4 regions of the Pseudoalteromonas sp. OFAV1 genome follow, and region 3 is predicted to be linked to each of the others. Evidence: predicted binding sites of a transcription regulator. Region 3 holds the regulator's gene; each other region holds the start of a gene.
The links. Region 3 encodes ArgR, which controls arginine synthesis, uptake and breakdown. Its sites were predicted from a motif close to ANTGAATANNTATTCANT; they were not measured.

Region 1: argA (amino-acid N-acetyltransferase) is a predicted target of ArgR. The motif match lies at 5,937-5,954, and genes of this name have one in related genera.
Region 2: gltB (glutamate synthase large subunit) is a predicted target of ArgR. The motif match lies at 4,660-4,677, and genes of this name have one in related genera.
Region 4: argC (N-acetyl-gamma-glutamyl-phosphate reductase) is a predicted target of ArgR. The motif match lies at 3,379-3,396, and genes of this name have one in related genera.

Annotation. Positions count from the first base shown of each region.
Region 1 covers NZ_JAKGBG010000014.1:74,929-83,262, forward strand. The annotation lists gene L1267_RS10210 (2-oxoglutarate dehydrogenase E1 component) at 1-2,091, shown strand, start outside; gene odhB (2-oxoglutarate dehydrogenase complex dihydrolipoyllysine-residue succinyltransferase) at 2,095-3,606, shown strand; gene sucC (ADP-forming succinate--CoA ligase subunit beta) at 3,784-4,950, shown strand; gene sucD (succinate--CoA ligase subunit alpha) at 4,950-5,822, shown strand; gene argA (amino-acid N-acetyltransferase) at 6,018-7,358, shown strand; gene L1267_RS10235 (DUF3083 family protein) at 7,433-8,334, opposite strand, start outside.
Region 2 covers NZ_JAKGBG010000024.1:46,639-54,972, forward strand. The annotation lists gene L1267_RS14005 (ABC transporter permease) at 1-771, opposite strand, end outside; gene L1267_RS14010 (ABC transporter permease) at 782-2,095, opposite strand; gene L1267_RS14015 (ABC transporter ATP-binding protein) at 2,098-2,805, opposite strand; gene L1267_RS14020 (efflux RND transporter periplasmic adaptor subunit) at 2,827-4,080, opposite strand; gene gltB (glutamate synthase large subunit) at 4,778-8,334, shown strand, end outside.
Region 3 covers NZ_JAKGBG010000005.1:157,160-165,493, forward strand. The annotation lists gene L1267_RS04900 (tRNA-uridine aminocarboxypropyltransferase) at 92-733, shown strand; gene L1267_RS04905 (Fe(3+) ABC transporter substrate-binding protein) at 1,571-2,575, shown strand; gene L1267_RS04910 (ABC transporter permease) at 2,647-4,281, shown strand; gene L1267_RS04915 (ABC transporter ATP-binding protein) at 4,278-5,321, shown strand; gene L1267_RS04920 (Dyp-type peroxidase) at 5,383-6,282, shown strand; gene argR (transcriptional regulator ArgR) at 6,279-6,746, opposite strand; gene mdh (malate dehydrogenase) at 6,973-7,908, shown strand; gene ispB (octaprenyl diphosphate synthase) at 7,996-8,334, opposite strand, start outside.
Region 4 covers NZ_JAKGBG010000028.1:36,071-44,404, forward strand. The annotation lists gene L1267_RS15140 (bifunctional diguanylate cyclase/phosphodiesterase) at 1-3, opposite strand, end outside; gene panP (pyridoxal-dependent aspartate 1-decarboxylase PanP) at 252-1,880, shown strand; gene argE (acetylornithine deacetylase) at 2,132-3,322, opposite strand; gene argC (N-acetyl-gamma-glutamyl-phosphate reductase) at 3,543-4,553, shown strand; gene argB (acetylglutamate kinase) at 4,553-5,314, shown strand; gene L1267_RS15165 (ornithine carbamoyltransferase) at 5,322-6,242, shown strand; gene L1267_RS15170 (argininosuccinate synthase) at 6,252-7,454, shown strand; partial or broken gene argH (argininosuccinate lyase) at 7,507-8,334, shown strand, end outside.

The DNA.
Region 1 (8,334 bases), on a different contig from region 3:
GAACTAATTCATCGTGCAGGTGAAAGCGGACAAAAAGAAGCTGTTATTGGTATGGCTCACCGCGGTCGCTTGAACGTACTAGTGAACGTTTTAGGTAAAAACCCATCAGAATTATTCGATGAGTTCGCTGGTAAACACAAAGATACTTTAAGCTCAGGTGATGTTAAATATCACATGGGTTATTCATCTGACTTCGCTACAAAGGGTGGCAACGTGCATATGGCACTTGCGTTTAACCCATCTCACCTTGAAATCGTTAACCCAGTAGTTATGGGTTCGGTACGCGCTCGTTTAGACCGTTTAGGTGATAAGTCAGGTATTAAAGCATTACCAATTACTATTCACGGTGACTCTGCAATCGCAGGTCAAGGTGTTGTTCAAGAAACATTTAACTTATCGCAAACTAATGCATTTAGTTGTGGTGGTAGTATCCGTATCGTGGTAAACAACCAAGTTGGTTTTACAACGTCAAAACAAGCGGATGTTCGTTCTACACCATACTGTACTGACATTGCGAAAATGGTTCAGGCACCTATTTTCCACGTTAATTCTGACGATCCAGAAGCGGTTGCATTTGTTACTCAAATCGCACTTGATTTCAGAAATCAATTCAAGCGTGACGTTGTAATTGATTTAGTATGTTATCGCCGTCATGGTCATAACGAAGCGGATGAGCCGAATGCGACTCAACCACTTATGTACCAGAAAATCAAAAAACACCCAGTTCCACGCCTAATTTATGCTGACCAACTTGTGTCTGAAGGTTCATTTACAGAAGATGAAGTCAAAGCACTTGCTGATGAGTACCGTAACGGTCTTGATGGCGGTAACTGTGTTGTTGAAGAAATTCAACCAGAAACATCTCACTCTTCAGATTGGGCTAAATTCGTTGGTCACGATTGGGATGTTGAGTACGATGCAAAACTTTCTGTTGAAAAACTAAAAGAACTTGGTGAAAAAGTATCAAGCTACCCAGAGAACCATAAAGCTCAGTCGCGTGTTAAGAAAATTTACGACGACCGTAAGCTAATGGCATCAGGTGAAAAACCACTTGATTGGGGTATGGCTGAAACGCTAGCTTATGCTTCACTTGTTGATGCGGGCACAGATATCCGTTTAACAGGTCAAGACTCAGGTCGTGGTACTTTCTTCCACCGTCATGCTGTTATCCATAACCAAAAAGATGCATCAACCTACTTGCCGCTGCAAAACATCAGCGAAAAACAAGGTTCATTTGAAGTATACGACTCAGTACTTTCTGAAGAAGCGGTACTTGCATTTGAATATGGTTACGCAACAGCTGAACCAACTTCACTTGTAATGTGGGAAGCACAATTTGGTGACTTCGCTAACGGTGCACAAGTTGTATTTGACCAATTCTTAAGTTCAGGTGAACAAAAGTGGGGCCGTTTATGTGGTCTTACATGTTTACTTCCACATGGTTATGAAGGTCAAGGCCCAGAGCATAGCTCGGCACGTCTTGAGCGTTTCTTACAATTGTGTGCTGATCACAATATGCAAGTGTGTGTGCCTTCAACACCAGCGCAAGTTTATGCAATGCTTCGTCGTCAATCTGTACGTCCTTTACGTCGTCCATTGATTGTTATGACACCTAAGTCACTACTTCGTCATCCGCTGGCAACTTCAACACTTGAAGAATTATCTGAAGGTGTGTTCCACAATATGATCGATGAAATCGATGATATTGCAGCAGATAAAGTAGAACGCGTTGTATTCTGTAGTGGTAAAGTTTATTACGAATTACTACAAGAGCGTCGTAAACAAGAATTAAATAACATTGCTATTGTTCGTGTAGAACAATTATATCCATTCCCACACGCAGAGATGGATACAATCATGCAACGTTACCAACACGTTAAAGATTTTGTTTGGTGTCAAGAAGAGCCGCAAAACCAAGGTGCATGGTATTGTTCTCAACATCATTTTGTTGATGCAATTCCTGAAGGTGCTAAATTAACTTACGCAGGTCGTAAAGCATCAGCATCACCAGCGTGTGGTTACATGTCAGTGCATAATAAAGAACAACAAGCGCTCGTTGCAGACGCGCTTACTATTGAAAAGAAAGGATAAGCAATGAGCACAGAAATTAAAGTTCCTGTACTTCCTGAGTCGGTTGCTGATGCTACTGTTGCAACATGGCACGTAAGTGTTGGCGACAAAGTAAGCCGCGACCAAAACTTGGTTGATATCGAAACAGATAAAGTTGTTTTAGAAGTTGTTGCACCAAACGATGGTGTAATCACTGAAATTTCACAAGAAGAAGGTGCAACGGTACTTGGCGAGCAAGTAATTGCATTACTTGGTGATGCAGATGCTGCACCAGCAAGTGACGACTCTGCCAAAGAATCTGCACCAGCAAAATCAGAAGACGCGCCAGAGGCGCAATCAGCACCAGCATCAGAAGGTAAAGAAGTGGACATTAAAGTACCTGTACTTCCAGAATCAGTCGCAGACGCGACAATTGCTACTTGGCATGTTCAACCAGGTGAAGCGGTAACTCGCGATCAAAACCTAGTTGATATCGAAACTGATAAAGTTGTTCTTGAAGTGGTTGCTCAAGAAGACGGTATCATGGGTGAGCACATTCACGCTGAAGGCGAAACAGTACTTGGTGAGCAAGTAATTGGTACAGTTAAAGCGGGCGCAGCACCAGCTAAAGCACCTGCAGCAAAAGCTGAAGAGGCTACTGCAAGCGAATCAAATGATAGCTCTGATGTGTTAACACCATCAGTTCGTCGTTTAATCGCTGAGAAAGGTCTTGATGCATCTAAAATCAAAGGCACAGGCAAAAACGGTCGTGTGACTAAAGAAGATGTCGATACATTCTTAAAAGCTCCTGCAGCAGCACCAAAAGCTGAAGCAGCGCCAGCAGCACCTATGGGTGACCGTACACAAAAACGTGTTCCTATGACACGTTTACGTAAAACTATCGCTAATCGTCTTCTTGAAGCGAAAAACTCAACTGCAATGTTAACTACATTCAACGAAGTTAACATGAAGCCAATCATGGATCTTCGTAAGCAGTATCAAGAAGTGTTCGAAAAGCGTCATGGGATCCGTTTAGGTTTCATGTCTTTCTACGTGAAAGCAGTTACTGAAGCACTTAAGCGTTTCCCTGAGGTGAATGCATCTATCGATGGTGATGATATCGTTTATCATAACTACTTCGACATCAGCATTGCGGTTTCAACTCCACGTGGTCTTGTTACACCAGTTCTTAAAGACTGTGACAAGCTATCAGTGGCAGAAATCGAAAAAGGTATCCGTGAATTAGCACTTAAAGGTCGTGACGGTAAACTATCTATCGAAGACATGACTGGTGGTAACTTCACAATTACTAACGGTGGTGTATTCGGTTCATTACTTTCTACACCTATCATCAACTTGCCACAGTCTTCAATCTTGGGTATGCATAAAATCCAAGATCGCCCAATGGCTGTTAACGGTAAAGTTGAAATCTTACCAATGATGTATTTAGCGTTATCTTACGATCACCGCCAAATCGATGGTAAAGAATCAGTAGGCTTCCTAGTAACAATTAAAGAGTTACTTGAAGATCCAACTCGTTTACTACTAGATGTTTAATCTGGTTGTATAAAAACTAAGCTGTGAACCCTGTTCACAGCTTTTTTTTTGCGCCTTTGGTCTAACTGGGGTTTTCATGTGGAGCCTTGGGATTTATACTAAGTGCGCAATTTGGGATAGCTGTTTATTTTGCATAAATATTCAGCTCTTTTAGTATAAAAAATTGGATAAAGCATCATGAATTTGCATGAGTATCAGGCAAAACAACTTTTTGCCGAATATGGTTTACCAGTTTCTCAAGGTTTCGCTTGCGATACACCTGAAGAAGCTGCAGCAGCTGCTGAGAAAATCGGCGGTGATATGTGGGTTGTTAAAACACAGGTTCACGCAGGTGGCCGTGGTAAAGCTGGCGGTGTTAAGCTAGTTAAAACAATCGACGAAGTAAAAGAGTTCGCTGCGAACTGGTTAGGTAAAAACTTAGTTACTTACCAAACAGACGAAAATGGTCAGCCAGTAGCTAAAATCCTTGTTGAAAGCTGCACTGACATCGCTAACGAATTATACCTTGGCGCTGTAGTAGATCGTGCTTCTCGTAAAGTTGTTTTCATGGCATCTACTGAAGGTGGTGTTGAAATCGAGCAAGTTGCAGAAGAAACTCCAGAACTAATTCACAAAGCTGAGATCGATCCACTAGTTGGTCCACAAGCATACCAAGCTCGTGAATTAGGCTTCAAACTAGGTTTAAACCCTACTCAAATGAAACAGTTCGTTAAGATCTTCATGGGTCTTGCTAACATGTTCAACGATTTCGATTTCGCACTATTAGAAATCAACCCGCTAGTAATTACAGACGAAGGTAACCTTCACTGTCTAGACGGTAAAATCGGTGTAGATGGTAACGCGCTTTACCGTCAACCTAAAATCCGTGAAATGCACGATCCTTCACAAGAAGATGCACGTGAAGCTCACGCTGCAAGCTTCGAGCTTAACTACGTTGCACTAGACGGTAACGTTGGTTGTATGGTTAACGGTGCAGGCCTTGCAATGGGTACTATGGACATCGTAAACCTACACGGTGGTAAGCCAGCTAACTTCCTAGATGTTGGTGGTGGTGCTACTAAAGAGCGTGTATCTGAAGCATTCAAGATCATCTTATCTGACGACAACGTTAAAGCTGTTTTAGTTAACATCTTTGGTGGTATCGTACGTTGTGACATGATCGCTGAAGGTATCATTGGCGCAGTTAAAGAAGTAGGCGTAAACGTTCCTGTAGTAGTACGTTTAGAAGGTACTAACGCTGAACTAGGTCGTGAAGTACTTGCTAATTCTGACCTTAACATCATCGCTGCTGAATCACTAACAGACGCAGCTGAAAAAGTTGTTGCTGCTGCGGAGGGCAAATAATGTCTGTATTAATCAATAAAGATACAAAAGTTATCTGTCAAGGTTTCACAGGTGGCCAAGGTACTTTCCACTCTGAGCAAGCGCTTGAGTACGGTACACAAATGGTTGGTGGTGTAAGCCCAGGTAAAGGCGGTCAAACGCACCTTGGTCTTCCAGTATTCAACACAGTACGTGACGCTGTTGAAGCAACTGGTGCAACTGCATCAGTTATCTATGTACCAGCAGCTTTCTGTAAAGATGCAATCTTAGAAGCTATCGATGCTGGCATCGAGCTTATCGTTTGTATCACTGAAGGTATCCCAACACTAGACATGGTTGACGTTAAAGTTAAGCTTGAGCAAACTGGTGTTCGTATGATCGGTCCTAACTGCCCAGGTGTTATCACTCCGGGTGAAACGAAGATCGGTATCATGCCTGGTCACATCCACAAGCCTGGTAAAGTAGGTATCGTATCACGTTCTGGTACTTTAACTTACGAAGCGGTTAAACAAACTACTGACGCTGGTTTCGGCCAATCAACATGTGTTGGTATCGGTGGTGACCCAATCCCTGGCACTAACTTCATCGACGTTTTAGAAATGTTCGAAAAAGACGAGCAAACTGAAGCAATCGTAATGATCGGTGAAATCGGTGGTACTGCAGAAGAAGAAGCTGCAGAATACATCAAGCACAACGTGACTAAACCAGTTGTTTCTTACATTGCAGGTGTTACGGCTCCTCCAGGTAAGCGCATGGGTCACGCAGGTGCAATCATCGCAGGTGGTAAAGGTACTGCTGATGAGAAATTTGCTGCATTAGAAGCTGCTGGCGTAAAAACTGTACGTTCACTAGCTGACATCGGTGCTGCACTTAAAGAGAAAACAGGCTGGTAATCAGTTTTAATCTCTTAAAAAAGGCTCGCTTATGCGGGCCTTTTTTGTATCTGAGAGTTTCCTAGTTTGTGCACGAAAATTCTAGCTTTAAATTAAGAATAATAATGCTTTATTTGTGAATAAAAATTCCATACACTGATACCTTGTTTATTTGTTTTTATATAAAACGCTGTTATTAAAAAAGGTAAATATCACGTGCGTACCACAGAATTGGTAGATGGATTTCGCCAGTCAACTCCTTATGTTAATGCTCACCGAGGTAAAACTTTCGTTGTAATGCTCGGCGGAGAAGCAATTGATCAGCCAGGTTGTCGTAGCATCATTAATGATGTTGCATTATTAACGAGCTTAGGTATCAAAATTGTTTTAGTGTTTGGTGCAAGGCCACAGTTCAATGCGGCACTGCAAGAATTTGGCATAACTAGTCAGTTTCATAATGAAATACGTGTTACTGATAACGCGACTTTTGATGTAATAAAGAAAGTTGCGGGTGCAATGCAGTTCGATATAACCGCGCGTTTATCTACGTCTTTAAGTAGTACTCCTATGACTGGTTCATACTTGAATGTGGTCAGCGGTAATTTTGTTATTGCTCAGCCTTTAGGAGTTGACGAAGGCATTGATTATCATCACTCAGGCCGTGTAAGACGTATTGATGTTGAAGGGATTCGTCATCAATTAAACAATAACAGTATCGTACTACTTGGTCCGATTGCCGCCTCAGTGACAGGTGAAAGTTTTAATTTAACTGCTGAAGAAATTGCCACTCAGGTTGCATTAAAACTGCGCGCTGACAAAATGCTCGGTTTTTGTAAAGAGGCCGGTATCTTGGATGAAAACGGTGAAGCAATTGCCGAGCTTATGCCAAATGAGGCAGAATCTGTCTTAGCAAACTACCGTAATCAACCTGATTCATGTTTAAGTGCAACGGTATTCTTACAAGCGGCCATTGATGCATGTCGTGGCGGCGTACATCGTTGTCATTTAGTTAGTTACAAAGAAGATGGCGCATTATTACAAGAGCTTTTCTCATTAGATGGCATTGGTACGCAAATCGCGCCGCAAAGCTCTGAACAGTTACGTAGTGCAACAATATCTGATATTACCGGGATTATTAATCTGATCAGACCGCTTGAAGAGCAGGGCTATTTAGTTAGGCGTTCTAGAGAGCAGCTTGAGATAGAAATAGAGCAATTTACTGTCATTGAGCGTGATGGTTTAATTATCGCCTGTGCCGCTTTATACCCATTTGCTGAAGAACAAGTGGGGGAGTTTGCAAGTCTGGCTGTTCATCCACAGTACCGAGATGCAGATAGAGGGAGTTACCTACTGCGTTTTATTATTAATAAAGCCAAACGTGCGGGTTACTCGCATTTATTCGCTTTAACCACACGCAGTATTCATTGGTTTTTAGAACAAAGCTTTGAATTAGTGACCGTTGATGAGTTACCGGCGAAGAAAAAGGCACTGTATAACTATGAGCGCCGTTCTAAAGTGCTGCGACTGGACCTTACTAAACTAAGTAAAAACCGTTGATAGGACAACTGAGTGGATTGCTATAAAAAAGGTGACGCATGTGCGTCACCTCTAATTCTATATATTGTATTTAATTAATACTCATAGTTAATGTGCTGATAAAAGCGCACACGTAAATCTTGGCGCGTTGGATTAAAGGCCAGCTCGTCAGTTACTTCATTAATTGCGCTTTGCACTTGATTCATAAACTTACCATAACCAATGTCATGCTTGTCTTTATCGGCTGCGGCAATCACAAAATGTAGAGAATCAACAAGTTGATTTGCATCCCAATAATGTTGTAATTGCACTTGCTCTGAGCTGCAATCAAAGGTTAGCTTTTGCAGTTCACTGTTACTTTGTGCGTTATCAATATTGCTATTACGAACAATAGGGCGGGTACCATTAGCGATAAAAGCACCAAGGGTTAGCGCTCGTTTTTCGCAAGCTCGTTTAAATGCATCAAAAATATATTGATAAAATTGCGTGTAATTCTCTTCATTCAACATATGTTGAAATTGCGTTTTAATCGCGCGGGTTACTGGAATAGAAAACCCAGCATAAGTCATTTCACTGTGCTGTGTTGGTAAATGACATTGGCGAGATTGATAGCGTGGATATAAGCTACGCAATTTATAGCCATAGCTTTCTTTGTGACCTTTTGCTTTAGCAAATAAATCATAAGTAAGATGCTGGTGATCGCGAATTTTAAGTGGAGGTTGGCCGCTTAATAGCTTTTCTTGTAATGAGTTTATTACGCGCTGTACGTTATGGTGAAAACTTGCTGCATTAGCACGAATATCTTCACCTGTAGCCAAAAATAATAAACGAATTTTTTTGCATTTTACATCATTAGCGGCAAACACATTATGTGCTTCGTGGTATTGTGGGTTATAGAAAAACAAAATCTGCTTAGCGGTTTCTAAACTATATGCCTCATCATGGTAACGAACGACAGGTAACTTATCGTTAGCGATCAGATGTACATTGTGCAGTT
Region 2 (8,334 bases), on a different contig from region 3:
AGAGATAACGCGTTTGTTGTAGTTTTTTAGCATGGCTTCTTCAACACGGTTCATGACTGATTGACGTTGACCTGGCTCTGTTCTAACTACAAAGCGTGCATTTGTTCCAGGCTTAATAAAAGGCAGCAGTGCTACGTTATCTGGACGGCTGTCTTTAAGCCATGGGCCTTTCATTAGATCAATAACACCAATTATTTTCATTGGAATGTCACCAAAGTAGACTGTTTGGCCTAAACCATTGCCGTCAGGGAACAGCTCATCGAGTAGGGTTTTAGTGACAACGGTTACTTTTGAAAGCTCATCATAGTTATCGGTAACGATCACTTCGTCTTCAGTGTAGTTACGCCCAGCAATGAGTTTAACGCCATAGGTATTAATGCCATGCTCATCGATAAACATGTAAGAAGTACGGGCTGATTTACTCTCTTCAGGTGCTGGTTTTAAGCTAAAATCTGACGAAGAACCACTGCCCGAAAGCGGTGTGTTACTCGAATAAGCAGCATCAACTACCCCAGGTATTTGACGAAGCATGGCTTCATCAAGCTCATATTGCTGAGACGGAGACACATCTTTGCCAAACATCATGACATTAAAAACGAAAATGTCTTGTTCAGGGTAGCCTGTTTCTTGGCTTAAATAGCTAATCCTGTCTTGAATAATAAACGCCGCATTACTAACAATTGCAGTGGTGATGGCAATTTGGATCAGCAATAAAATAGCGCCAACTTTTGAGCGGCATAAGGCGTGAAAGATAGGTTTGATTTCTAACATGGTGTCTTCCTTATTGGCTCTTAAGGTAAATTGCTGGGTTGGTTTTACACACCAGCCAAGCAGGGTACAGACCCGCTATAACACAGGTGCTAATTGCAATCACAGGTGCGCTGAGTAACATGCTCAAGTCCATTGTGGCTAAGCTTTGGTAGTAGCTATAGCTTTGACGTACGCCTAATAACCCCACTTGCGCCAAAATAATTCCGAAGATGCCACCTAAGAAACCTAACATGGCTACCTCAACAATATGTTGAAAGAATATTTGGCGTTTACTGGCACCTAATGCACGGCGTACACCGACCTCAGGAGCGCGACGTAAAAATTTCGCAAGTAACAAGCCTAAGATGTTGGCAAGGCATACCGCTAAAAACATAAAGCTTAGGCCAACCAGAATTTCGTTGTCTTCGCTGACAACATTGTTGTACTTCATCCACTCATTTACATCACGTAGGGTGGCGGTTAATTTTTCACGGTTAAAACGACCTAGCTTCTGTTGTTCTTGCATATAGGCCATTAAAAAGTCTTGGTAAGCTTGCTTTTCTGCAGGTGTTTTTAGTTCAACCCAAAACTGTAACCACACCATTTCTGAATTGAGCTTGTCATTAAAGGTATTGGTTTTTTCGTGCTTCCAACCATTGGTATTACCCCAGTTTTCAAGCTGGCGTGCTTTCATTAGGCTAAATGGTAAAAACAGTTGTTCGGTTTTATTAAATGCACCGTTATTCAAGTCATAGTATTTAGTAGTGATATCCCAATCATCAATCACGCCAATGACTTCGTAACTAGCATCATCGAGGTACACCATTTTGCCTACGGGGTTTTCACCTGCGAATAGTTTGTCGTTTAATTCTTTATTGATAACCACGACAGGTGCTGCATCGGCTTCTTGTTGCGCGCTCCAAACCCCACCATAAATAAACGATAGGTTAAACATATCGAAAAAATCAGGGGTGGTTAGACGGGCTTGACCAATAAAAGGTTTAACTTTATCTGAGTCTAAATAAACCGAAAAACCCGTTCTAACCATAGTGACACGTTTGCCACCAGCTTTGGCCTGGTTAAGATTAACCGCATCTTGATAGGTTAATTGCAGTGGCATGTTATCGACTGTCCACCACGTACGGCCTTCATCCATGGTTTGTAACTGCACAGAATAAAGATCGCTACTTTTTTCAGGAATAGGGTCTGCCGACATCATGTGATACACAGATAAACTTGTCATGGTTACGCCAATACCAATGGCAATAGCCAGCACCATTAAAAAGCTTACTAGTGGCGTGCGCTTAAAGCTGCGCCAGCTTAAATCTAAATAATGAAGGAACATGGTTACACTCCAGCCGCTTTAAGGTTTTGGGTGCCTTGATACAAAGTGAAGTCTGCGAGTTGGCCATCAACAACTTGGATATTACGAGGTGCTCTGCGGGCAAGCTCTGGATCATGGGTTACCATGATGATGGTTGCGCCATCACGGTTGATTTGCTCAAGCAGCTCCATTACCTGACGCGCCATTAGGCTATCTAAATTACCAGTTGGCTCATCGGCGAGTAAAAAGCGTGGTTCACCTGCAAGGGCTCTTGCAATGGCCACACGTTGCTGTTGACCACCAGAAAGTTGTTGCGGTAAGTGTTTAGCGCGTGAGGCTAAACCAACTTGCTCAAGGCATTGTTCAATTCGGCGTTTACGCTCAGCAGCTTTGATACCGCGATAACGCAGTGGTACTTCAATATTTTCATACAAGTTCAAATCTGGAATAAGGTTGAAGCCTTGGAAAATAAAACCAATTTTTTGATTACGGAGATCTGCGCGCTGGTTGTCATTTAATTTACCCACATCAATACCGTCTAGCATGTATTGGCCTTCGCTAAACGGCTCCAACATACCGGCAATGTTTAAAAAGGTGGTTTTACCTGAGCCACTCGGACCCGTTACGGCAATAAATTCACCTTCTTCTACTTGTAGGTTGAAGTCGCGAAGGGCGTGCGTTTGTACCATATCTGTTTGATATACTTTGCTGATGTTGTTCATTGTAAGCATGTTGATTATTCCTTTTATTTGTTAGCGTAAAACCAGTGTGGGTGCTTTTTTAAAGCGATCGTAATTCGAGATAATTAACTTATCGCCAGGCTCTACGCCTTCGATAATCTCGACAGCATTGATACTGCTTGCACCGGTTTTTATATCGATTAAATAAGCCATGTCACCGTCAACTTTATAAGCATGGGTGCCACCTTGTTGTAAGAATGCGCCGCGTTTTACCTGCAATACATTGTCGCGATTCTCTAATAAAATACGTGCGGTTAAGCGTTGGTTTTGGCGAATGCCAGAAATCTCATTGTCAAAGCGTACGCGGGTAGTGACCTCGCGATTATTCACTTCAGGCGAAATAGCCGATAGGGTGCCTGTTACATGACGTGCGCCTAAAGTAAGTTCTACTTGCATACCAAGACCTAGCTCGTTGGCGTAGCTTTCTGGTACTTGCAGTTCTGCTTCAAAGTTACTTAAATCGACCAATGTCATTAACGGTTGGCTTTGTGTTACCGCCTCTTTTTGTTGCACTAATAAGTTACCCACAATGCCGCTTACGCTGGCTGTAATGGTGAGTTCATTTACTTGCCTTAGTAAGTCATCAACAATCAATTGCTGACGCGCCAGATCGCGCTCTGCTGCTTTTAGCTCAAATGCGAGGGTATCTTTAGCTAAGCTGACTTCTTGCTCAGCATGCTTATAAGAAAGCTTGGCACGAGCTAAATCATCAACGGCTTTTTCTAAATCTATTTGGCTGATTAAATGTTTCTCGATAGAGATTTTAGCGCGACGGTTTTCTCTATCTGCGGCATTTAGTTCTACCTGAGCTAAATCGAGTGCTTTGGTAAGGCTCAGCTTTTGCCTGCGCGCTTCAAGTTGCTTGCGTTGTAATTCGCCTTCTAATCGCGCTAATACTGATTGTTGTTGTTTTAATTCGTTGGTTAGCTCAGGGCTGGTAACGGTTGCAATCACTTCATTTACTTCAACGCTATCACCGGCTTTTACTTTTAAATCGACAAAACCACGTTCAGGGCTATAAACCTTTGGCGCATTAGCTGCAACGATTTTACCGCTCGCTGCCACATCTCTGGTGAGCGTCTTTTGGCTCACTTCACTAATTTGTAGGCTTGCTGCATCAACCGAAATGCTGCCATCGTTACTGGCAAACAAAGCTTGAAAGCCAAGCGCACCAACAAGTATTAGACCCGCTGCTAACATAAGTGGTTTTTTTATAGTGTTTTTCTTAGCCACGGTAATATCTTGGGCGCTGGTATCCTTAATCATCATAACTCCTTACGATTCTCAAAACACACAATCATGAAGCCAACGGCAAGCATGGTAAGTGGAGAAGCCATAAACAAACTGATAGTGAACATTTTGAAATCCTCAATTTCGCTGATGTCTTATCTATACTAGTAGCGTGCCAAAATTTAATGTATTGATTTTTAATGCATTTTATTTTGTTTAATGAGTTACTGCCTGTCCGCGGACAGAAAAAGTGTCCGCAGCGGACACTTTTAAATTGCTGTTTGTTGACGCATAGGTAAAGAAACTCAGTCATTGCGACTAAGGTAGTCTGCTCAGATACATAGTTTGTAACTATGCTAAAGCCAAGAGTAAATAATGATGCAACTGTGCTAGGTGAGACCCCATAAAAAGCTGCATTGATATTCATAAGTTGAATAATTATTCATTTGTTGGTGCAGTTTACGTTAACGTAAAGGTGCGGGTTTTTAGATTGGTTTTTTACAAGTTGTTAAATTTGACACCAGTGTCATAAAAAAATAACGGTAAAAATACGTCTAAATGTAAAGAAATTGCTTAGTATTTAATATGTGCCTCCAAGTGAGAAATATTCAAGAATATGAATATGTATTCAAATCTCTATTGACTCATGGAACAATTGGCGATAGTTTTGTTCGTCTGCTAGCACTGTCGCAAAAGACTGAATCGCTAGTCGTTGTAGCAAGGGGAGGGGTCTATGTTATATGACTCAAAATTAGAAAAAGATAATTGTGGCTTTGGCTTAATAGCCCAGGTCAATGGTCAAGCGAGTCATCGCTTGATTCGAACAGCAATCACGGGCTTAGATCGCATGGAACACCGAGGCGGTATTTCTGCAGATGGCAAAACCGGTGATGGCTGTGGTTTATTAATGCAAAAACCCGATAGTTTCTTTCGTGCTATTGCCAGCGAACATGATTGGCATTTAGGTAAGAACTACGCAGTCGGCATGGTATTTTTAAATGCTGATCCTGTACTTGCACAAACAGCTAAAGATGTGCTGAGTGAAGAACTTGAAAAAGAAACCTTGAGTATTCAGGGGTGGCGTGTAGTGCCAACAGATTCATCATGTTTAGGGCCAATTGCAAAAAAACAACTACCGGGCTTTGAACAAATTTTTGTGAGCGCACCAGAAGGCTGGCGTCCAAAAGATTTAGAGCGTCGCTTGTATGTAGCTCGTCGTCGTGCAGAAAAGCGCCTCGAAAACGATGAACATTTTTATATTGCCAGCTTATCTGGTTTAGTTACCGTCTATAAAGGCTTAATGATGCCTGTAGACTTACCTAACTTTTATTTAGATTTAGCTGACATTCGCATGACCAGTGCGATTTGTGTATTCCACCAACGTTTCTCTACTAATACACAACCTCGTTGGCCATTAGCGCAACCATTCCGCTATTTAGCGCATAATGGTGAAATTAATACTATTCAAGGTAACCGCCAGTGGGCTCGTGCCCGTGCGTACAAGTTTGCCTCACCACTTATTCCTGATTTGCAATCAGCAGCGCCTTTTGTGAATGAAAGCGGCTCTGACTCTTCAAGCTTAGATAATATGCTTGAGTTGTTCTTAGCGGGTGGTATGGATTTATTCCGTGCTATGCGTATGCTTGTGCCACCAGCATGGCAAAAGAACCGTGCCATGGATGATGACTTACGTGCATTTTATGACTTCAACTCAATGCACATGGAACCATGGGATGGCCCGGCAGGTATTGTAATGTCTGACGGTCGTTTTGCAGCCTGTAACCTTGACCGTAATGGCTTGCGTCCAGCTCGCTATGTAATCACTCAAGATGGTTTCATTACCCTTGCCTCAGAAGTAGGTATTTGGGACTACGCACCAGACGAAGTGGTTGAGAAAGGCCGTGTTGGCCCTGGTGAGCTATTAGTTATTGATACTCATCAAGGGAAGATTTGGCATTCAGATGAGATTGACCAAGACCTTAAATCACGCCATCCATATAAAGCATGGCTAGAAGCAAACGTTAAGCGTTTAACACCGTTTGAGCAACTCTCAGAGAAAGATGCGGGCAACCGTTCATTTGATGATGAAACTCTGCTTAAGTACCAAAAAATGTTTGGTTACACCAACGAAGAACTTGATAGCGTTATTCGTGTAATGGGCGAAAATGGTCAAGAAGCAACAGGCTCAATGGGTGATGACACGCCATTTGCGGTACTTTCAGAAGGTCATCGTTCACTGTTCGATTACTTCAGACAAAAATTCGCGCAAGTAACCAATCCACCGATTGATCCACTTCGTGAAAATCACGTTATGTCTTTAGCTACTTGTATTGGTAGTGAGCAAAACGTATTTAATGAAACAACAGGCCATGCTAAGCGTTTACAGTTTGATACGCCAATTTTGATGTATGCAGACATGCAACAGCTTATCAATGCTGACGATGAGCATTACAGCTATTGTAAAATTGATATTACTTACACCAAAGAAGAAGGTTTAGAGAAAGCGATCACCCGTATCTGTGATGAAGCGCAAGCAAAAGCAGCGTCGGGCTGTGTCATGCTTATTCTAAGTGACCGTAACTTTAGTGAAACGCACTTGCCTATCCCGGCTGCAATGGCGGTAGGGTCTGTTCAAAAACGTTTAGTTGATAACAACTTACGCTGTGAATCAAATATCATTATTGAATCGGGCAGTGTCCGTGATGCACACCAATTTGCTGTATTACTAGGCTTTGGTGCAACAGCAATTTATCCGTATCTTGCGTATGAATCGTTAGTTGCGATGACTGACAAAAAGATCTTAAACAAGAGCTACTGTGAAGTAACCCTTGCTTATCGTAATGCGATAAATAAAGGTCTATATAAAATCATGTCGAAAATGGGCATTAGTACTGTTGCTTCGTATCGCTGTTCGATGTTATTTGAGGCCGTAGGTTTATCAGATGCAGTTGTAGAAACCTGTTTTAATGGCGTGGCAAGTCGCATCAAAGGGGCTTGTTTTACTGACTTTGATGATGACCAACGCAAACTACATAAGTTGGCTTTTAGTAAACGTAAATTATTAAGCCACGGCGGCTTATTAAAATATGTTCATGGTGGTGAATACCATGCCTATAACCCAGACGTTATCCAAACACTGCAAAAAGCTGTGCGTTCTGGGGAATATAGCGACTATGTAGCCTACGCTGATTTAGTAAATAACCGCCCGATCACCAATTTACGTGACATGTTGGCAGTGAAAATACCTGAAGCTGGGGTGAATATCGATGACGTTGAGCCGGCAACTGAGCTCTACAAGCGTTTTGACTCAGCAGCAATGAGTATTGGTGCGTTATCGCCAGAGGCTCATGAAGCGCTCGCGATTGCAATGAACCGTTTAGGTGGTTGTTCAAACTCAGGCGAAGGTGGTGAAGACAAACTTCGCTACGGCACAGAGAAAAACTCGCGTATTAAGCAAGTTGCATCTGGCCGCTTTGGCGTAACACCGCACTACTTACGTAGCGCTGATGTAATTCAGATTAAAGTGGCGCAAGGTGCAAAACCAGGTGAGGGTGGTCAATTACCGGGTGAAAAAGTAACGCCGTATATTGCAAAATTACGTTACTCAGTGCCAGGTGTGACTTTGATTTCGCCTCCACCGCATCACGATATTTACTCGATTGAAGATTTAGCCCAGCTTATTTTCGATTTAAAACAAGTAAACCCAGATGCACTGATTTCGGTGAAACTTGTTTCTGAGCCGGGTGTAGGTACTATCGCAACTGGCGTAGCAAAAGCGTATGCCGATTTAATCACCATTGCTGGTTATGACGGTGGTACAGGTGCAAGCCCACTTACTTCTGTTAAGTATGCAGGAAGTCCTTGGGAGCTTGGTCTTGCTGAAACCCAGCAAGCGCTAGTAGAAAATGGTTTACGTCATCGTATTCGTCTACAAACTGATGGTGGCCTTAAAACGGGTTTAGATATCATCAAGGCGGCTATTTTAGGTGCTGAAAGCTTTGGCTTTGGTACTGGCCCTATGGTGGCACTTGGTTGTAAGTATCTGCGTATTTGTCACTTAAACAACTGTGCGACCGGTGTTGCAACGCAAGACGATACGCTTCGTCAAAAGCATTATCATGGTCTGCCAGAAATGGCGATGAACTACTTTAAGTTTATTGCCGAAGAAGCGCGCCAAATAATGGCAAGCTTAGGGGTTACTCGATTAACCGATTTAATTGGTCGTTTGGACCTGCTTGAAGCTATTGAAGGCAAAACAGAGAAGCAAAAGAAAGTAGATCTGTCGTCTGT
Region 3 (8,334 bases):
ATTTTAGCTACAATATGCGCCGTTTAATTTTTCGGTAATCACAGTGGCTAATATTTTTAATAACGCAGTTTTAGCGCTTCGCGCGCAGCAAATGAGCGAATCAAGGCGCGAATTTAAAGCACGAGGTGCAAAGCTTACTCGTTGTGAGCGTTGTTTATTAGCTGAAAACTATTGCATTTGTGAAGGTGTTGAACAAGCGCAGTGTAATGCTGCAGTGTGTTTACTGATGTATCATAATGAAAGCTTTAAACCATCGAATACAGGGCGCTTGATTGCTGAAATTATTCCTGAAAACTATGCCTTTAAGTGGGACAGAACAGAACCTGATCACGCATTATTAGCCTTATTACAAGACCCACAATATCAGCCTATGGTGATTTTTCCGGCGAGTGATGTTGAAGATGAAACGCGAGTAATCGATGAAGTATCGCCACAGCAAGGTAAGCGCCCATTGTTTATCTTTTTAGATGGTACTTGGCGTGAAGCAAAAAAGATGATTCGCAAAAGCCCTTATTTAGATAACTTACCTGTATTGTCTATTACCCCAGAAAAGCTTTCAGATTATCGTTTACGAGTTGCTCCACATGAGCATCAACTTGGTACAGCTGAGGTCGCGATAATGGTGCTTGCGCTTGCTGGTGAAGTAGATGCTACACAAAAGCTCGAAACGCACTTTATAAAGTTTAGGGATGCATATTTACTAGGAAAGCGAAATAAAGGACGCCCAGAGTAATACTAATTTGCTTAATTAATCCCTCAAAATGATTAAGTATTATTGCGGATTGGAATAACTATTTTCAGGCAAAAGAAAAGCGCGAACTATTGCTAGTCGCGCTTGCGGAATCTTCTTAATTTTTTGCATCCTGCAATTGAATCTAATCAACTCCCTAAACTTTGCCTATCCATGCGATTGCACTTTACTTTTTGGTTCTATGCAATGTAAGGCTTTCCAGCCTTGTTTCCTTGTCACTCCTTTACATCCATGCGGGTAATTTCTTTACCTATCCTTTACGCGTCGTCCTGACACTATCCATATGTTAGCAATTCCATTGCGATACCTTTCGGCCTGTCCTTTAATCCACTTTTGAAACATCCTGTATAACAACGTCCTGTTGTTATGCCATTTCACATCATCCTGATGTTGTCCTTAGTGTGTCATTCCATTGCGTTACTCTTCCTGAGCCTGTCCTTAGTTCCTTTTTATCCTAATGAACCTTATTCCGCGGTTTTATGAGTAATACTTCCATATCCGTTTACTCATTAAGCTTCTTGCTTAGTTGTTGTATATAAGTATAGGGAATTAGTGAGCATCGAATAGGTCAAAATCGCAATTAAAATAACGGTTACATTATTGTAATTAATAATAAACCACTATTTATCAATGCTTTAAGCTTTTTTAGGGGCGGTTTTTCGAGTTTTTTTACTCAATAACTGCCATTTAGGTGAGATATATCTTACAAGTAAGTTCTCAAATGGCAGTACGTAAAGTTATAGGGGGAATTAAACGGGTGCACTTTTAGCAGAGTATAGGTAAAATATTTTGATAATTGTTATTATTTAGGTGCCAACAATGAAAAAAACAGCCTTACTGATTTTGACTACTTTAATGAGTACGTCAGCACTTTCTGCAGATGTGGTTAATATTTACTCGTTTCGTCAACCATTCTTAATTCAGCCAATTTTAGATGACTTTACCAAGCAGACTGGTATTAAAACCAATGTGGTGTTTGCGAAAAAAGGCTTAATTGAACGTGTGAAACGTGAAGGTAAGCACAGCAAAGCAGATTTGGTGCTTACTTCAAACTTTAGCGCACTTATTCAATTAGAAGATCTTGGCTTAACTCAATCAATAAAAAGCGATGTTATAGATGCAAATGTTCCTAGCACATTTCGTGATGCTGACGGCCAATGGATCGCTTTAACGAAACGAGTTCGTAATGTTTACTCTTCAAAAGAGCGTGTTGGCGCACTCGCTGATTTAAGTTATGAAGATTTGGCTGATCCCAAATATAAAGGCAAAATCTGTACTCGCTCAGGTAAGCATCCATACAATTTAGGTTTAGTTGCTTCTATGGTTGCGCACCATGGCGAAGCAAAAACTAAACAATGGTTAGAGGGCGTTAAAGCCAATTTAGCACGTAAGCCACAAGGTAACGACAGAGCGCAAGTCAAAGCTGTGAAAGAAGGGTTATGTGATCTGGCATTAGGCAACAGCTACTATTTTGGTAAAATGATGCAAGATGAGCAGCAAAAGTCATGGGCCGAAGCGGTTAATATTAACTTTCCAAACCAAACCAATCGTGGCTCACATATTAATGTTTCGGGTGTTGTTATGACGCGATATGCTAAAAATCCGGAAAATGCCTTGAAACTGATTGAGTATATGACCGACAATAAAGCGCAAAATATGTATGCTTCGGTCAATATGGAATACCCAGTAAAGCAAGGGGTTGCATTGTCTGAGATGGTTGCGTCATGGGGTGAGTTTAAAGAAGATAGTCTTGCTCTTGATGAAATAAGTAAATACCGTCCTGTTGCGTTAAAGCTTATTGACGAAGTAAAGTTTGACTTATAACGAGGTTTTTCCTCGTCTTTTATAAAAGCTGTTTTTTAACAGCTTTTATTTTATCTGGTATTAATCCACTTATGCATGTGAAGTTTTCGTTGTCGCGTTGGCAAGTATTGGCTTGGCTAATCGGTTTGCTACTTGTTACGCCGCTAGGTTTTTTATTGTTTGAATCTCTGCAAGGTGGTTCGGATGTCTTTCAGCATTTATTCGATACTGTTTTGTGGGACTACACGCGTAATACCCTTGTACTCATAGCTGGGGTTGGGCTATTGAGCTGTGTTATTGCGCTGCCGCTTGCGTGGTTGACTGCGTACTGTGAATTTCCTGGTCGAAAACACTTTGAATGGGCACTGATGCTGCCTTTGGCAATGCCAACTTATCTCATTGCTTATGTTTATACGGACTTACTTGATTATGCTGGGCCTGTGCAAATTGCGCTCAGGGACTGGTTTGATTGGCAGTCACCCGATGATTATTGGTTTTTTGATATTCGAACTTTGCCGGGTGCAATTATTATGATTGCATTAGTGCTGTATCCGTATCTTTATCTTATTTTTAAAACGGCCTTAAGAGAGCAATCTTTTAAATTAGTGCAAGCTAGTCAGTTAATGGGGTTATCGCCATTACAAAGCTTTTTACGGGTAAGTTTACCGCTTGGTCGAGGGGCAATTGTGGCAGGAGTTACGTTAATCAGTATGGAAGCTATGGCTGATTTTGCCACTGTTAATTACTTTGCAGTGAGCACATTAACGACCGCTGTTTACGATACCTGGCTTGGCTATTATTCATTAACCGCTGCGGCAAAAATATCAGGCATTATGCTGCTTATTTTGTTTCTCACTATTATGGTTGAGCGCTTTAGTCGTCGTAATCAAGCTGTGTATGAACGCCAGTCGAGCATTAACAGCGCAACCTTATATCGCTTAAAAGGTAGCACAGCATGGGCTGCAAGTTTAGTCTGCACAGTTGTGCTGGTACTTGCTTTTATCTTGCCAGTTGGAGTGCTTGTTAAATACGCCATTGTTTATGCGGATGAAGCATGGAATGGGGCATTTTTTAATTATGCTTGGCAGAGCTTTAAAGTCGCCATTGTTGTCAGCCTAGTGACAATCCTTCTTAGCTTGTTGGTACTGTTTTATCAGCGTATTGCTAAACAAGCGTATCCACTTATTCCGGGGCGTTTAGCAAGTACGGGTTATGCGCTACCGGGTACGGTACTGGCGATTGCGGTATTGTTACCACTAACACAAATTGATGATGCACTTAATCAATGGCTTGAACCAATAGGTTTATCGCCGGGCTTACTTCTGAGTGGGACATTATTTGCGATGATTTTTGCGTATATTGTGCGCTTTTACGCGATTGCACATGGCGCCCTTGAAAGCAGTTTTTTACGTATTAGCCCTTCTCTTGATATGGCAAGTCAATCTATGGGTAAAAGTGCATTTCAAACCTTGTATAAAGTACATCTGCCTTTACTTAAACGCGGCATTTTAACCGCTGGGCTTCTGGTATTTATTGAATGTATGAAAGAGCTACCCGCGGCCTTGTTATTACGACCGTTTAATTTTGAAACTCTTGCAACTCATGTTTTTCAATATGTTAGTGATGAGCAGTTAGAGTTAGCGTCTATCTCAGCCCTATTTATTGTGTTAGTCGGGCTTATTCCTTTGTATTTCGTTAATCGTTCGATGGAGCAAAATCACTCATGAGTCATTTGATAATTAAAAATTTAGCTTATCAATACAATGGCACTAAGGTATTGGATGCGCTTAACTTGAATGTTGAACAAGACGAAATCGTCTGCCTGCTTGGGGCAAGTGGTTGCGGTAAAACAACGACTTTAAAAGCGATTGCCGGAATTATAGAGCCCTCACAAGGTTTTATGAGTATTGATTCGCTAGTCGTTAATGATGATAAGCATTTTGTTGCACCAGAAAAACGTAATATTGGCATGATGTTTCAAGATTACGCGTTATTTCCTCACTTATCGGTGAGCGACAATATTGCATTTGGTTTAACCAATATGAGTAAGTCGCAAAAGCGTGATCGCGTGGATGAAATGCTGAGCTTAGTTAAGTTAACTGGCTGTGCAGAACGTTATCCGCATCAATTATCAGGTGGTCAACAACAGCGTGTTGCAATTGCTCGTGCGCTTGCTTATAAACCCAGCTTGTTATTACTTGATGAGCCATTTTCTAATATCGATACGCAGGTTCGCTTTGAGTTAATTGCCGACATCCGCCGTATCATTAAAGCTCAGCAAGTATCTGCAGTGTTTGTTACCCATTCGAAGGAAGAGGCGTTTGCGTTTGCTGACACCTTGGCTGTAATGCATGGTGGAAAAATAGCCCAACAAGGCTCATCAGAACAGTTATTTAGCCAACCTAACTCAAAGGAGGTTGCAGAGTTTCTTGGTACAGGCATATACTTAACGGCGAAAGTCTTAACGCCAACTGAATACGAAACGGCGTTTGGTGTAATACATTCACTCACAGTAAATAACAGTGCTCACAAACAAGGGCAAGTTTATGTACGGCCTCATTATATTCAGTTATGTGAAGCTGATCAGAGTGATGAAAATAGCCTGACAATTTTGCACAGACGCTTTATAGGCACACGTTATGTTTATCGTGTGAATATAGCGGGGCAGGAGTGTGAAGTCGCTGCAGAGCAAGACCGCGTGTTTGCAGTTGAGCAGCCTGTAAAAATAAAAATAATGCCGCACACAGTCAATTTTTTTCATGATTAGTACTGCTTAACAATCTTGAATTCTTGGCTAGGTGCAAATAACGAGAAGCTAAGGATTCACTATGGCGCAAGCGCAATCTGGGATTTGTGCTGAAGCAAACTTACATGGTTTGCACCTGTTTTTTAATGTTTATGATGGCCATGACGAGTCATTACGTAAAAAGCTAAAACGCGTGAGCGTCATTCAAGATGAGTTTGCGGATCAGTTCTCAGAAGCCATGCTGTCGTGCGTGGTTGCGCTTGGTGCGCAATATTGGCCGCATATTTTGCCTGAGTTTATTCCAAGTCAATTACAAAGCTTTCCTAATGTGACTCATAGTGAACATGTTATGAGTGCACAGCCATTTGATTTATTTGTACAAATTCGTTCAGACCGTGAAGATGTTAATCATCTTTTTGCCCTACAGATCCTGAAATTATTTACGCCAGATGTAGAGCTTGTGGAGCAAGTGCGTAACTTTCGTTTTTTAGATGGCCGCGACTTTAACGGCTTTATTTATGCGGGTGACACCCCTCATGGTAGACAAAAACGCAGTACGGCATTGATAGACAGACCGGGGCATTTTGAAGATCAAGGCAGCTACATTCATGTTCAGCGCTTTGTGCACGATTTAAGTGTTTGGCAACATTTGTCGTTATCAGAGCAAGAGCAAATTATGGGGCGTACTCGGCTTGATAACACCTTAATTATGCCTGCACTCGAAACTAGTCATGCAGTTCGTAGTGAACTAAAAGATGAAAATGGCCAGCCGTTGATACTTAATCAGAGCATGCCGTTTGGTGATGTTCATAAGCAGGGTATTTTAATGGTGTCATGTGCCGCGCAAGGTGATGCGTTTGAGCAGGTATTAAAGAGTCGCTTGGGGCAGGGCGATTGCTACGACCATTGGCTTGATTTTACTCAAGCCGATATGGGGTCGGCGTTTTTCGCCCCGTCAGTAAACTTTTTGAAGCAGCTTTAAACTGTATCGAATAAAGTGCGCACGCGATCAAGCGTGACATCTATTTCAGAAATCTTTGCAGGAGCGATAAAAATTGTGTCGTCACCTGCAATTGTACCAAGTACCCCATCAGCTTTACCTAATGAGTCTAGTAAGCGCGCGATAAGTTGTGCTGCACCTGGGCTGGTACGAATAATAATCATCATTTCGTTATGCATAATATCGATAACGAGTTGACGCAATGGGCTTTTCGCTGTTGGTACTCCCATTTCAGCGGGTAAGCAATACACCATTTCTTGTTTTGCATTACGGGTGCGTACCGCGCCAAACTTACTTAACATGCGAGAGACTTTACTTTGGCTTATGTTGTCGAAGCCTTGATCTTTTAATGCTTCGACAATCTCACCTTGTGAGCCGAAGTTTTCTTCTTTTAATAGCGCTTTGAACGCTTTGATTAGTGCTTCTTGTTTGTCTTGTGGTTGCATGTTGCCGTATCTGTAGTCATAAAACGTGAAGTAATTCTACACAACTCTGCATACTTATGCAGTACTAGTTTACATTTCTCGCCCTAAATGCTGTGTGTTTACAGTATAGTTTACAACTATGGTCGAAATTATACGCGAAATAAGCAGGATAAATTTGTTTTTAGTCGCTAATTTCATTATCTTTAGGGCCACAAATATTTCCTACCTCAAATTACGGAGAATTCCAATGAAAGTTGCTGTTTTAGGCGCAGCTGGCGGTATCGGCCAAGCATTGTCTTTATTATTAAAAACAAGTTTACCTGCAGGTTCTGAATTATCATTATACGATGTTGCCCCTGTTGTTCCTGGTGTAGCGGTTGATCTTTCTCACATCCCAACAGACGTTAAAGTTGAAGGTTTCGGTGCTGATAACCTAGACGATGCTTTAGCTGGTTGTGATATCGTTCTTATCCCAGCGGGTATGCCGCGTAAGCCTGGTATGGACCGTGCGGACCTTTTCAACGTAAACGCAGGTATCATCAAAACATTAGCTGAAGGCATCGTTAAAAACTGTCCTAAAGCGTTAGTTGGTATCATTACTAACCCAGTAAACGGCACTGTGCCAATCGTTGCTGAAGTATTCAAAAAAGCGGGTACTTACGATGCTGGCCGTGTATTCGGTATCACAACACTTGACGTGATCCGTTCAGAAGCATTTGTTGCTGAACTTAAAGGTTTAAGCGCTACTGACGTTAAAGTTCCAGTGATCGGTGGCCACTCAGGCACTACAATCCTTCCTCTTCTATCTCAAGTTGAAGGTGTTACTTTCACTGACGAAGAAGTCGCAGCATTAACTCCACGTATCCAAAACGCAGGTACTGAAGTTGTTAACGCTAAAGCGGGTGGCGGTTCAGCGACTCTTTCAATGGGTGCAGCAGCAGCACGTTTCTGTATGTCTTTAGTTAAAGGCTTACAAGGTGAAGAAGTGGTTGATTACGCATACGTTGCAGTTGAAAACGGTGACGCAGCATACTTTGCACACCCAGTACGTTTAGGTAAGAACGGTGTTGAAGAAATTCTTTCTTACGGTGAATTAAGCGCTTTCGAAGAGCAAGCTAAAAACGACATGCTTGAAACGCTTAATAAAGACATCCAAGAAGGTGTTGATTTCATCAACGGTTAATTTCGATAGATGATAGGTGCTATTAAAGCACCTAAAACAAAAAAGCCTGCATATGCAGGCTTTTTTAATGGCTCGAATAAATAGAGTTTAATGATCGCGGGCAACGGCGATGCGTGCCAAGCTCTCTAATGCTTGCTTGTATGGCGTTTCTGGTAAAAATGCAATACAGGCGATGGCTTTATCTGCCTCTTGCTCTGCCTTTTGCATTGTAAACTCAAGTGCTTTGGTATCAGCTAACGCCTCAAGAATACTGTCTAGGTGATCCATACCATTGCCAAGTTCAATTGCTTCACGAACGAGCTTGATTTGCTCTGGCGTGCCTTTTTGCATGGCATAAATAAGCGGTAAGGTAGGTTTACCCTCGGCTAAATCATCACCAATATTTTTACCAAGTTGCTCAGCATCGGCGTTGTAATCAAGCACATC
Region 4 (8,334 bases), on a different contig from region 3:
CATAAGTGCTCCCTTAGCTGTTATTACTTGATTATACTGAAAAAAGACTTAATCGATAGTATAAAATTACCGCAAATGTCATTTTTAGATCACTTTTTTGTCATCGAAGACGTGGCTTTTTTGCTTTAGACGAGACATTTTCGTGATATTCCAGTAAAGTTAGCCAATTTCGTAGCAACAGTGCCGCAAAAGTGAAAACGGTGATGTTTCAACATCTAATTCATTTTTAGCTGCTTAGAATGGGTATTAGGATGGATCAAAAGCGTTGTGCCGTCGCCTCAAAAGAAAGCTTGATTCGTATATTTACGGTGCCAGAGGCACCTGACTCAACCTTGAGTAAAATCGAATCAGAAATTTCAAGCAATCTTGCTGGGTTCTTAAATGAGAACATAGCGGCGATTGAGAAGCCCTTGCACGAGATTGAAAAAGATTTTCAGTCGGCCACTATCCCTGAAGAGCCAACTTTCGTCTCTGACTATGCACAAGACATTATGGAGCAGTTAGTTGCGCATTCTGTTCATACTGCTGCACCAAGCTTCATTGGTCATATGACCTCGGCATTGCCGCACTTCGTTTTGCCATTATCAAAACTGATGGTGGGCTTGAACCAGAACCTAGTTAAAATTGAAACATCAAAAGCGTTTACACCCCTTGAAAGACAAGTGTTAGGCATGATGCACCATCTAGCCTATAGTGAAGACGATGCTTTTTACAGCAAGTGGATGCATAGCGCTAAAACCTCTCTTGGGGCGTTTTGTTCAGGTGGCACAGTAGCCAATATCACCGCATTATGGATTGCCCGCAATCGGCTATTAAAAGCCGATGGTGATTACAAGGGAATTGCAGCACAAGGTTTAATCGCCGGTATGTTGCACTACGGCTATAAAGGGTTGGCTGTGCTTGTTTCTGAGCGGGGTCATTACTCTTTGGGGAAAACGGTCGACTTATTAGGTATTGGTCGCGATAACATTATTGCCATTGAAACTGATAAGAATAATAAAGTTGACGTTAATGCCATGCGTAAGAAGGCTTATGAACTCGAAGCGTCAGGTATTAAAGTGATGGCATTAGTAGGGGTTGCTGGCACTACAGAAACCGGCAGTATAGACCCACTCAATGAAATGGCTGATTTAAGTGCTGAACTAGGCTGTCATTTTCATGTCGATGCTGCATGGGGGGGAGCCACTTTACTGTCAACGAATTATCGCCACCTACTAAGCGGTATAGAGCGTGCTGATTCGATCACTATCGATGCGCATAAGCAAATGTATGTGCCTATGGGGGCAGGCTTAGTGTTATTTAAAGACCCTGCTGCTACAGATGCGATTGAACATCATGCCGAGTATATTCTTCGTAAAGGCTCGAAAGATTTAGGCAGTCATACACTTGAGGGAAGTCGCCCAGGTATGGCGATGTTAGTGCATGCTTGCTTACGTGTTATTGGCCGTAAAGGCTATGAAATGTTGATTGACCGCGGCATAGTAAAGGCGCGTACCTTTGCGCAGATGATTAAAGAGGATGAAGACTTTGAGCTTATTTCTGAGCCTGAGCTTTGTTTATTAACGTACCGCTATGTGCCTAAAGAAATTCAGGCCAAAATAAAAGACGCCGACGAAGAGACCAAGCTCGACATCTATGCGTCATTAAATCGCTTTACTGCAAGTATGCAAAAGCGTCAGCGTGAAGCCGGTCGTTCTTTTGTATCGCGTACTCGTTTGACACCTGCAAAATATGACCATCAACCAACTGTGGTATTTCGAGTTGTATTAGCAAATCCGCTCACTTCTAAAGCCATCCTTAAAGATATTTTGGCGGAGCAAAAAGAGCTGGCGAAAACCGATCCGGTATTTAAAAAGTACTTAAGTAAGTACATGGATTAAAAAAGGGAGCGTTATGCTCCCTTTTTATTATACCCAAGCCACCTCAAGATGCAGAATTCAGCGTTTCACAGGTGCTTAATATCAAGGCGTTACTTTGCAAGAATGGTAGTCCCTTTTAAGAAGTAACAACGATGAGAGTAAGTGCCTGTGAAACGCCCAGAGGGTTGGTTTAAAAGCGATTTATACTGCGTTATTGATTTTAACAATAGAACCACTATTATTTGCAATCAATGCCTTGCCTAAATCGCTTTTTATTCCAACTGAAACTCGCATCTTGAGGTGGTTTGGGTATATTCACTAAAGCAGCTTGCTTTAATCATCTTGCTAATTATCTCTTGTGACGGTTTTATTTTTTCCATCGCTAAAAACTCATCAGGCTGGTGGGCTTGATTAATTGAGCCTGGCCCCATCACAATCGTTTCGCAACCTAGTTGTTGAATAAAGGGAGCTTCAGTGCAGTAATTTACAGCAACAGCAGGTTGTCCTGAGATTTTTTCAGCTAGTTTTACAAGCGCAGTATCTGTGCTGCCACTAAATGCAGGGATAGGTTCATGCATGTCGATAACACTCACTGCATTTGGGTATTGGATATTTATTTCTTCAGCAGCACTTAGCAAAATCGCCTGCAGTTCTTGCACGCTCAAACCGGGCAGTGGTCGCATATCGATGTGCATTTCACAGCAGCCACAAATACGGTTGGCGTTATCGCCACCATGAATATGGCCAAGGTTCAAAGTAGGGTACGGAATTTCAAAGTGATCAACTGAATATTTATTCTTTAATTCTTCTTTAATGATTAACAATTTTGTAATCATTTTATGCATCACTTCGATGGCGTTTAAACCACGTTCAGGATCAGAGCTATGGCCTGAGCGACCAATTACCCGAATGGCTGTACTCATATGTCCTTTATGAGTGAAAACAGGAGTCATATCGGTTGGTTCACCAATAATACAGCGCGCTGGTTTCAAGTTAGGGTGGCGGCAAATTTGTTGCGCACCCGCCATTGTGGTTTCTTCATCGGCGGTTGCTAAGATTAATAAAGGCTCTGTTTGCTTTGTTGCATCAAGCTCACTAATCGCTTGTAAAACAAAGGCAAAAAAGCCTTTCATATCAATACTGCCTAAGCCATAAAATTTATTGTTATGCTCGCTGAGTTTGAAGGGATCATAATTCCAGCGGCTATCATCAAATGGCACTGTATCGGTATGACCTGCCAACATTAATCCACCGTCACCTTCACCGCGTTTTGCCAATAAATTATAACGGCCTTTACCTTGCTCCAGTTCTGTTATTTCGCAAGTAAAACCGAGGCTTTCACACCAAGAGGCAAGCAAGGAGATCACCTCTTTATTGCTCATACATAGTGAATCTTCAATTGCACTGATTGAAGGCGCTGCAATCAATTGCTGGTACATAGATAAAAAAGACGGTAAAGACATAAAAAATCCAAAAATAATTATTCAATCTAATTGCATAACAATATAAAAGTATTTATGATGAATATCAATTCACTTTTTGAGCATAAATATTAGTGTAACTGTACTATGAACACAAAACGACGATAACCTGATTTCATTACTTTAGACAGTGTTTTTATTCGCTTTTCAGCGAGAAGTTTTAGGCGTATCGATAAATAGATTTAATAGGTAAAAGTAAGCAATGAATGTAGTGATTATTGGCGCAAGTGGTTATAGCGGCGCAGAGCTAGCAAGTTTAGTTGCCAAGCACCCTAAATTAACCCTACAAGCATGTTATGTCTCAGAGGGCAGTTTAGATAAAGGTAAATTATTAAGTGATTTATATCCTGAGCATTTAGGGCTGTTAGAGTATCCTTTACAAGCACTAACAACAGCTGCTTACAAAGATATTGAAAATAATGCTGATTATGTGTGCTTGTGTACTGATCACAAAGTAAGTGTTGACCTTGCGCCACAATTTTTAGCTATGGGTAAAAAAGTATTCGACCTTTCAGGTGGCTTCCGTTTAGCTGGGAATGAGGATTACCAAACTTATTACGGTTTCGCACATGAACACCCAGAGCTTTTAGCACAAGCTGCATATGGTTTAGCTGAATGGAATAGTGATGCGATCAGTAAAGCAAACCTTGTTGCTGTAGCGGGTTGTTATCCGACAGCAGCGCTTAATGCATTAAAGCCCCTTAAACAAGCAAACTTACTGGCTGAGCAGCCTGTTATTGTTAATGCTGTGTCAGGTGTGACAGGCGCTGGTAGAAAAGCCAGTGTTAATACGCATTTTTGCGAAGTATCACTTGCCCCTTATGGTTTATTTAATCACAGACACACGCCGGAGATTGAGCAGCATCTTGGACATCCAGTGTTATTCACCCCGCATTTAGGTAATTTTCCACGCGGCATCCTAGAAACCATTTATGTGCAGCTAAAGCCAGATGTTACCCCTGAACAGGTTAAAGAGGCATATCAAGTTTTAGCCGATGAGCCATTGATCCGCTTATTAGGTAATAAGATCCCAAGTATAAAAGGTGTTGCAAAACAACCTTATGTAGATATTGCATGGCAACAAAAAGGTCAGCAATTAATTGTAATGTCTGCGATTGATAACCTATTAAAAGGTGCTGCAGGCCAAGCGTTGCAATGTATTAATTTAGCGATGGGTGAACCTCATCATACAGGCCTTAGCGGAGCACTATGATGAAAACATGGGTTATTAAAATTGGTGGTGCAGTATTAAACACTGCCGATGCAGCAAAAGCATTGTTCGATGTTCTAGCATCGCAAGAACACGCTAATTTTGTGATTGTGCATGGCGGTGGAGCGCTTGTAGATGCATGGTTAAAAGAAGCGGGTTTTGTAACAGCAAAGCACCAAGGATTACGCATCAGTCCTAATGAACAAATGCCTTATATTGTCGGGGCGCTTGCAGGTTGTGCCAATAAACAATTGATGAGTCAAGCTATCGGTGCGGGCCATAAGCCTGTTGGTTTGAGCCTTTATGAAGCGGGCGTTGTAGTTTCAGAAAAACTCAAAGTATTAGGCCAAGTTGGTCAATGTAGTGGAAGCTGTCATAGCGTGTTACCGAGCTTATTAGAACAAGGTCGCTTACCCCTTGTTAGTTCAATAGGCTTTGGAGAGGACGGTCAGTGGTATAACGTAAATGCCGATGAAGCAGCTGCAGCCATAGCGAAAGAGCTCAATGCAGAGCTTATTTTTATGACTGATGTAGAAGCTGTACTTGACGCAAATAAGCAGCCATTACATCAATTAAATACGCAGCAAATCGATACACTTATCCTTGAAGGAGTTATTCAGGGCGGGATGGAGGTCAAAGTAAAGACCAGCCTTCTTGCTGCCCAACATTTACGACGTGGTGTGTATATCTCAAGCTGGCTAAAGCCAGAAAACTTAGTCGCTTTATTACAAGGCGAGCACGTAGGAACGAAAATTACACCATAGGTATTTCATGTTAAATCATTTTTTATCGGGTCTAGAGTTAGACCAAAAAGGCGCACTTAAACTTTTTAACTTAGCGCAAAAAATTAAAGCAAATCCTGCAGATTTTAGCCAAGCGCTTGCAGGTAAATCAGTGGTTACTTTATTTGAAAAACCTAGTTTACGTACCCGTTTATCATTTGATATTGGTATTAATAAGCTAGGTGGTCATGCGGTCTATCTTGATTCACAAAATGGTGCCATGGGCGCACGTGAATCAGTTAAAGACTTTGCACTTAATATCTCAACGTGGGCAGATGGTATTGTTGCTCGTGTATTCGAACACAAAACACTTACCACTTTGGGTGAGTTTTCAAGCGTACCTGTTGTTAATAGCTTGTGCGACTTATATCACCCATGCCAAGCTTTGGCTGATTTCTTGACTCTTCAAGAAGTACATGGCGATGTTAGTAAACTTAAGCTAGCTTACTTAGGTGAGGGGAATAATGTAACTCACTCACTGATGCTATTAGCAGCCACTTTAGGCACTGATTTTGTGGCAGTTTGCCCTAAAGGCAGCTCACCTGATTCGCAAATTCTTAAGCAAGCTGAGCAAATTGCAGCGATGAATGGCGCCTCTGTAATGGTCAGTGACCGAATTGAAGCGGCAGTTGGTGCAAATGCAGTCTATGCTGATACGTGGGTTTCGATGGGTGATAAAACACCGCTTGAGCAAGTTAAAGCTAAGTATATGCCGTATCAGCTAAATCAGGCATTGCTTGAGAAGACTGGCGCACAAACTGTGCTGCACTGTCAGCCGGCTCATCGAGAGTTTGAAATTACCTCTGAGGTAATGGATGGCCCGGCATCAAAAATTATTCAACAAGCAGAGAACCGTATGCATGCGCAGAACGCTCTTCTTGTGACATTACTAAATCCAAATTTTGTTTAAGGAACACCAATGAGTTCAATTAAAAAAGTCGTATTAGCCTATTCTGGTGGTCTAGATACATCGGCAATCGTGCCTTGGTTAAAAGAAAACTATGGCTGTGAAGTAATTGCCTTTGTTGCTGATGTAGGTCAAGGCGCTGAAGAACTAGAAGGCGTTGAAGCAAAAGCGATTGCTTCAGGTGCGTCTGAGTGTCATATAGTTGATTTAAAAGATGAAATGGTAAGTGATTATATTTACCCAACATTAAAAACTGGCGCTATTTACGAAGGTACGTACTTACTAGGTACGTCTATGGCTCGTCCGATTATTGCTAAAGCACAAGTTGAAATTGCTCGTAAAGTAGGTGCCGATGCGCTTTCGCATGGTTGTACGGGTAAAGGTAACGACCAAGTGCGTTTTGAATCATGTTTCGCAGCCCTTGCACCAGACCTAAAGGTGATTGCACCGTGGCGTGAGTGGGACTTATCAAGCCGTGAATCATTACTTGATTACCTTGCAGAGCGTAATATTCCGTGCTCTGCCTCTGCGACCAAAATTTATAGCCGTGATGCAAACGCATGGCATATTTCACACGAAGGTGGTGAGCTTGAAGATCCATGGTGCCAACCAAGTGATCAAGTATGGACTTGGACTAACTCTCCTGAACAAGCTCCTAATGAAGCTGAATATGTGACATTAAATGTTGTTGAAGGCGAAGTGGTTGCTGTGAATGGTGAATCACTAAAACCGTATGACTGCTTAGTTAAATTAAATAACATTGCTGCGCCACATGGTGTTGGTCGTGTTGATATCGTAGAAAACCGTTTAGTAGGCATGAAGTCGCGTGGTTGTTATGAAACGCCAGGAGGCACTGTGATTATGGCTGCATTACAAGCTGTCGACGAACTAGTGCTAGATAAATCAAGCCGTAAATGGAAAGAAGTACTAGGCGGTGAGTTTTCACACTTAGTGTATGACGGTCGTTGGTTTACACCGTTAAAAGACTCAATTTTAGCGGGTGCGGAGTCTCTGGCTAAATTGGCAACAGGTGAAGTAGTACTGAAGCTTTATAAAGGCCAAGTAACTGCGGTACAGAAGAAATCTCCAAACAGCCTTTACAGCGAAGATTTTGCAACCTTTGGTGAAGATGATGTTTATGATCAATCACATGCAGAAGGCTTCATTCGTTTATTCTCGCTTTCTAGCAGAATCTCAGCACTAACGAAAAAGTAATTTTATTATCGCCCCGCTTTGCGGGGCGATAGCCCAATTTGGAGACAGTTCAATGGCATTATGGGGCGGACGTTTTTCTTCGGGTCCAGATGAAGCGTTTAAACAATTTAACGACTCACTTCCTTTCGATTATCAGCTTGCAGAGCAAGATATTATTGGCTCAGTTGCATGGGCAGGTGCTTTAAAGCAAGTTGATGTTTTAAATCAGCAAGAGTATGACGATCTTGTTGCAGCACTGAATACTTTGTTAGAAGAAGTTAAAGCTAATCCACAAGCTGTTGCAGTTGCAGGTCATGAAGATATTCATTCATATGTTGAGTCAGCTCTGATTGACAAAGTAGGTGATTTAGCAAAGAAACTGCACACCGGTCGTAGTCGTAACGACCAAGTTGCTACAGACTTCCGCTTATGGTGTCGTGACACCGCAGAGCACATCTTAACAGCAATTAGTGACTTAAAAGCGGAGTTTGTTGCCTTAGCTGAGCGTGAACTCGGTACTATTTTACCGGGCTACACACACTTACAGCGTGCTCAACCTGTGTTATTTAGCCATTGGTGTATGGCTTATGTTGAAATGCTTGAGCGTGATGAAAGCCGGTTAAATGATGCCAAAAACCGTATGAATTATTGCCCATTAGGAAGTGGTGCATTAGCAGGCACTGCGTACCCAATTGACAGGCAGATTCTTGCCGAGGGGCTAGGTTTTACCGGGGCAACACGCAATAGTCTTGACGCTGTATCTGACCGTGACTTTGTGGTTGAGCTATTAAGCTGTGCATCAATTTCGATGATCCACTTATCGCGTATGGCTGAAGATCTGATTTTTTATAATTCAGGTGAAGCAGGCTTTATAGAGCTTTCAGATGGCGTAACCTCTGGC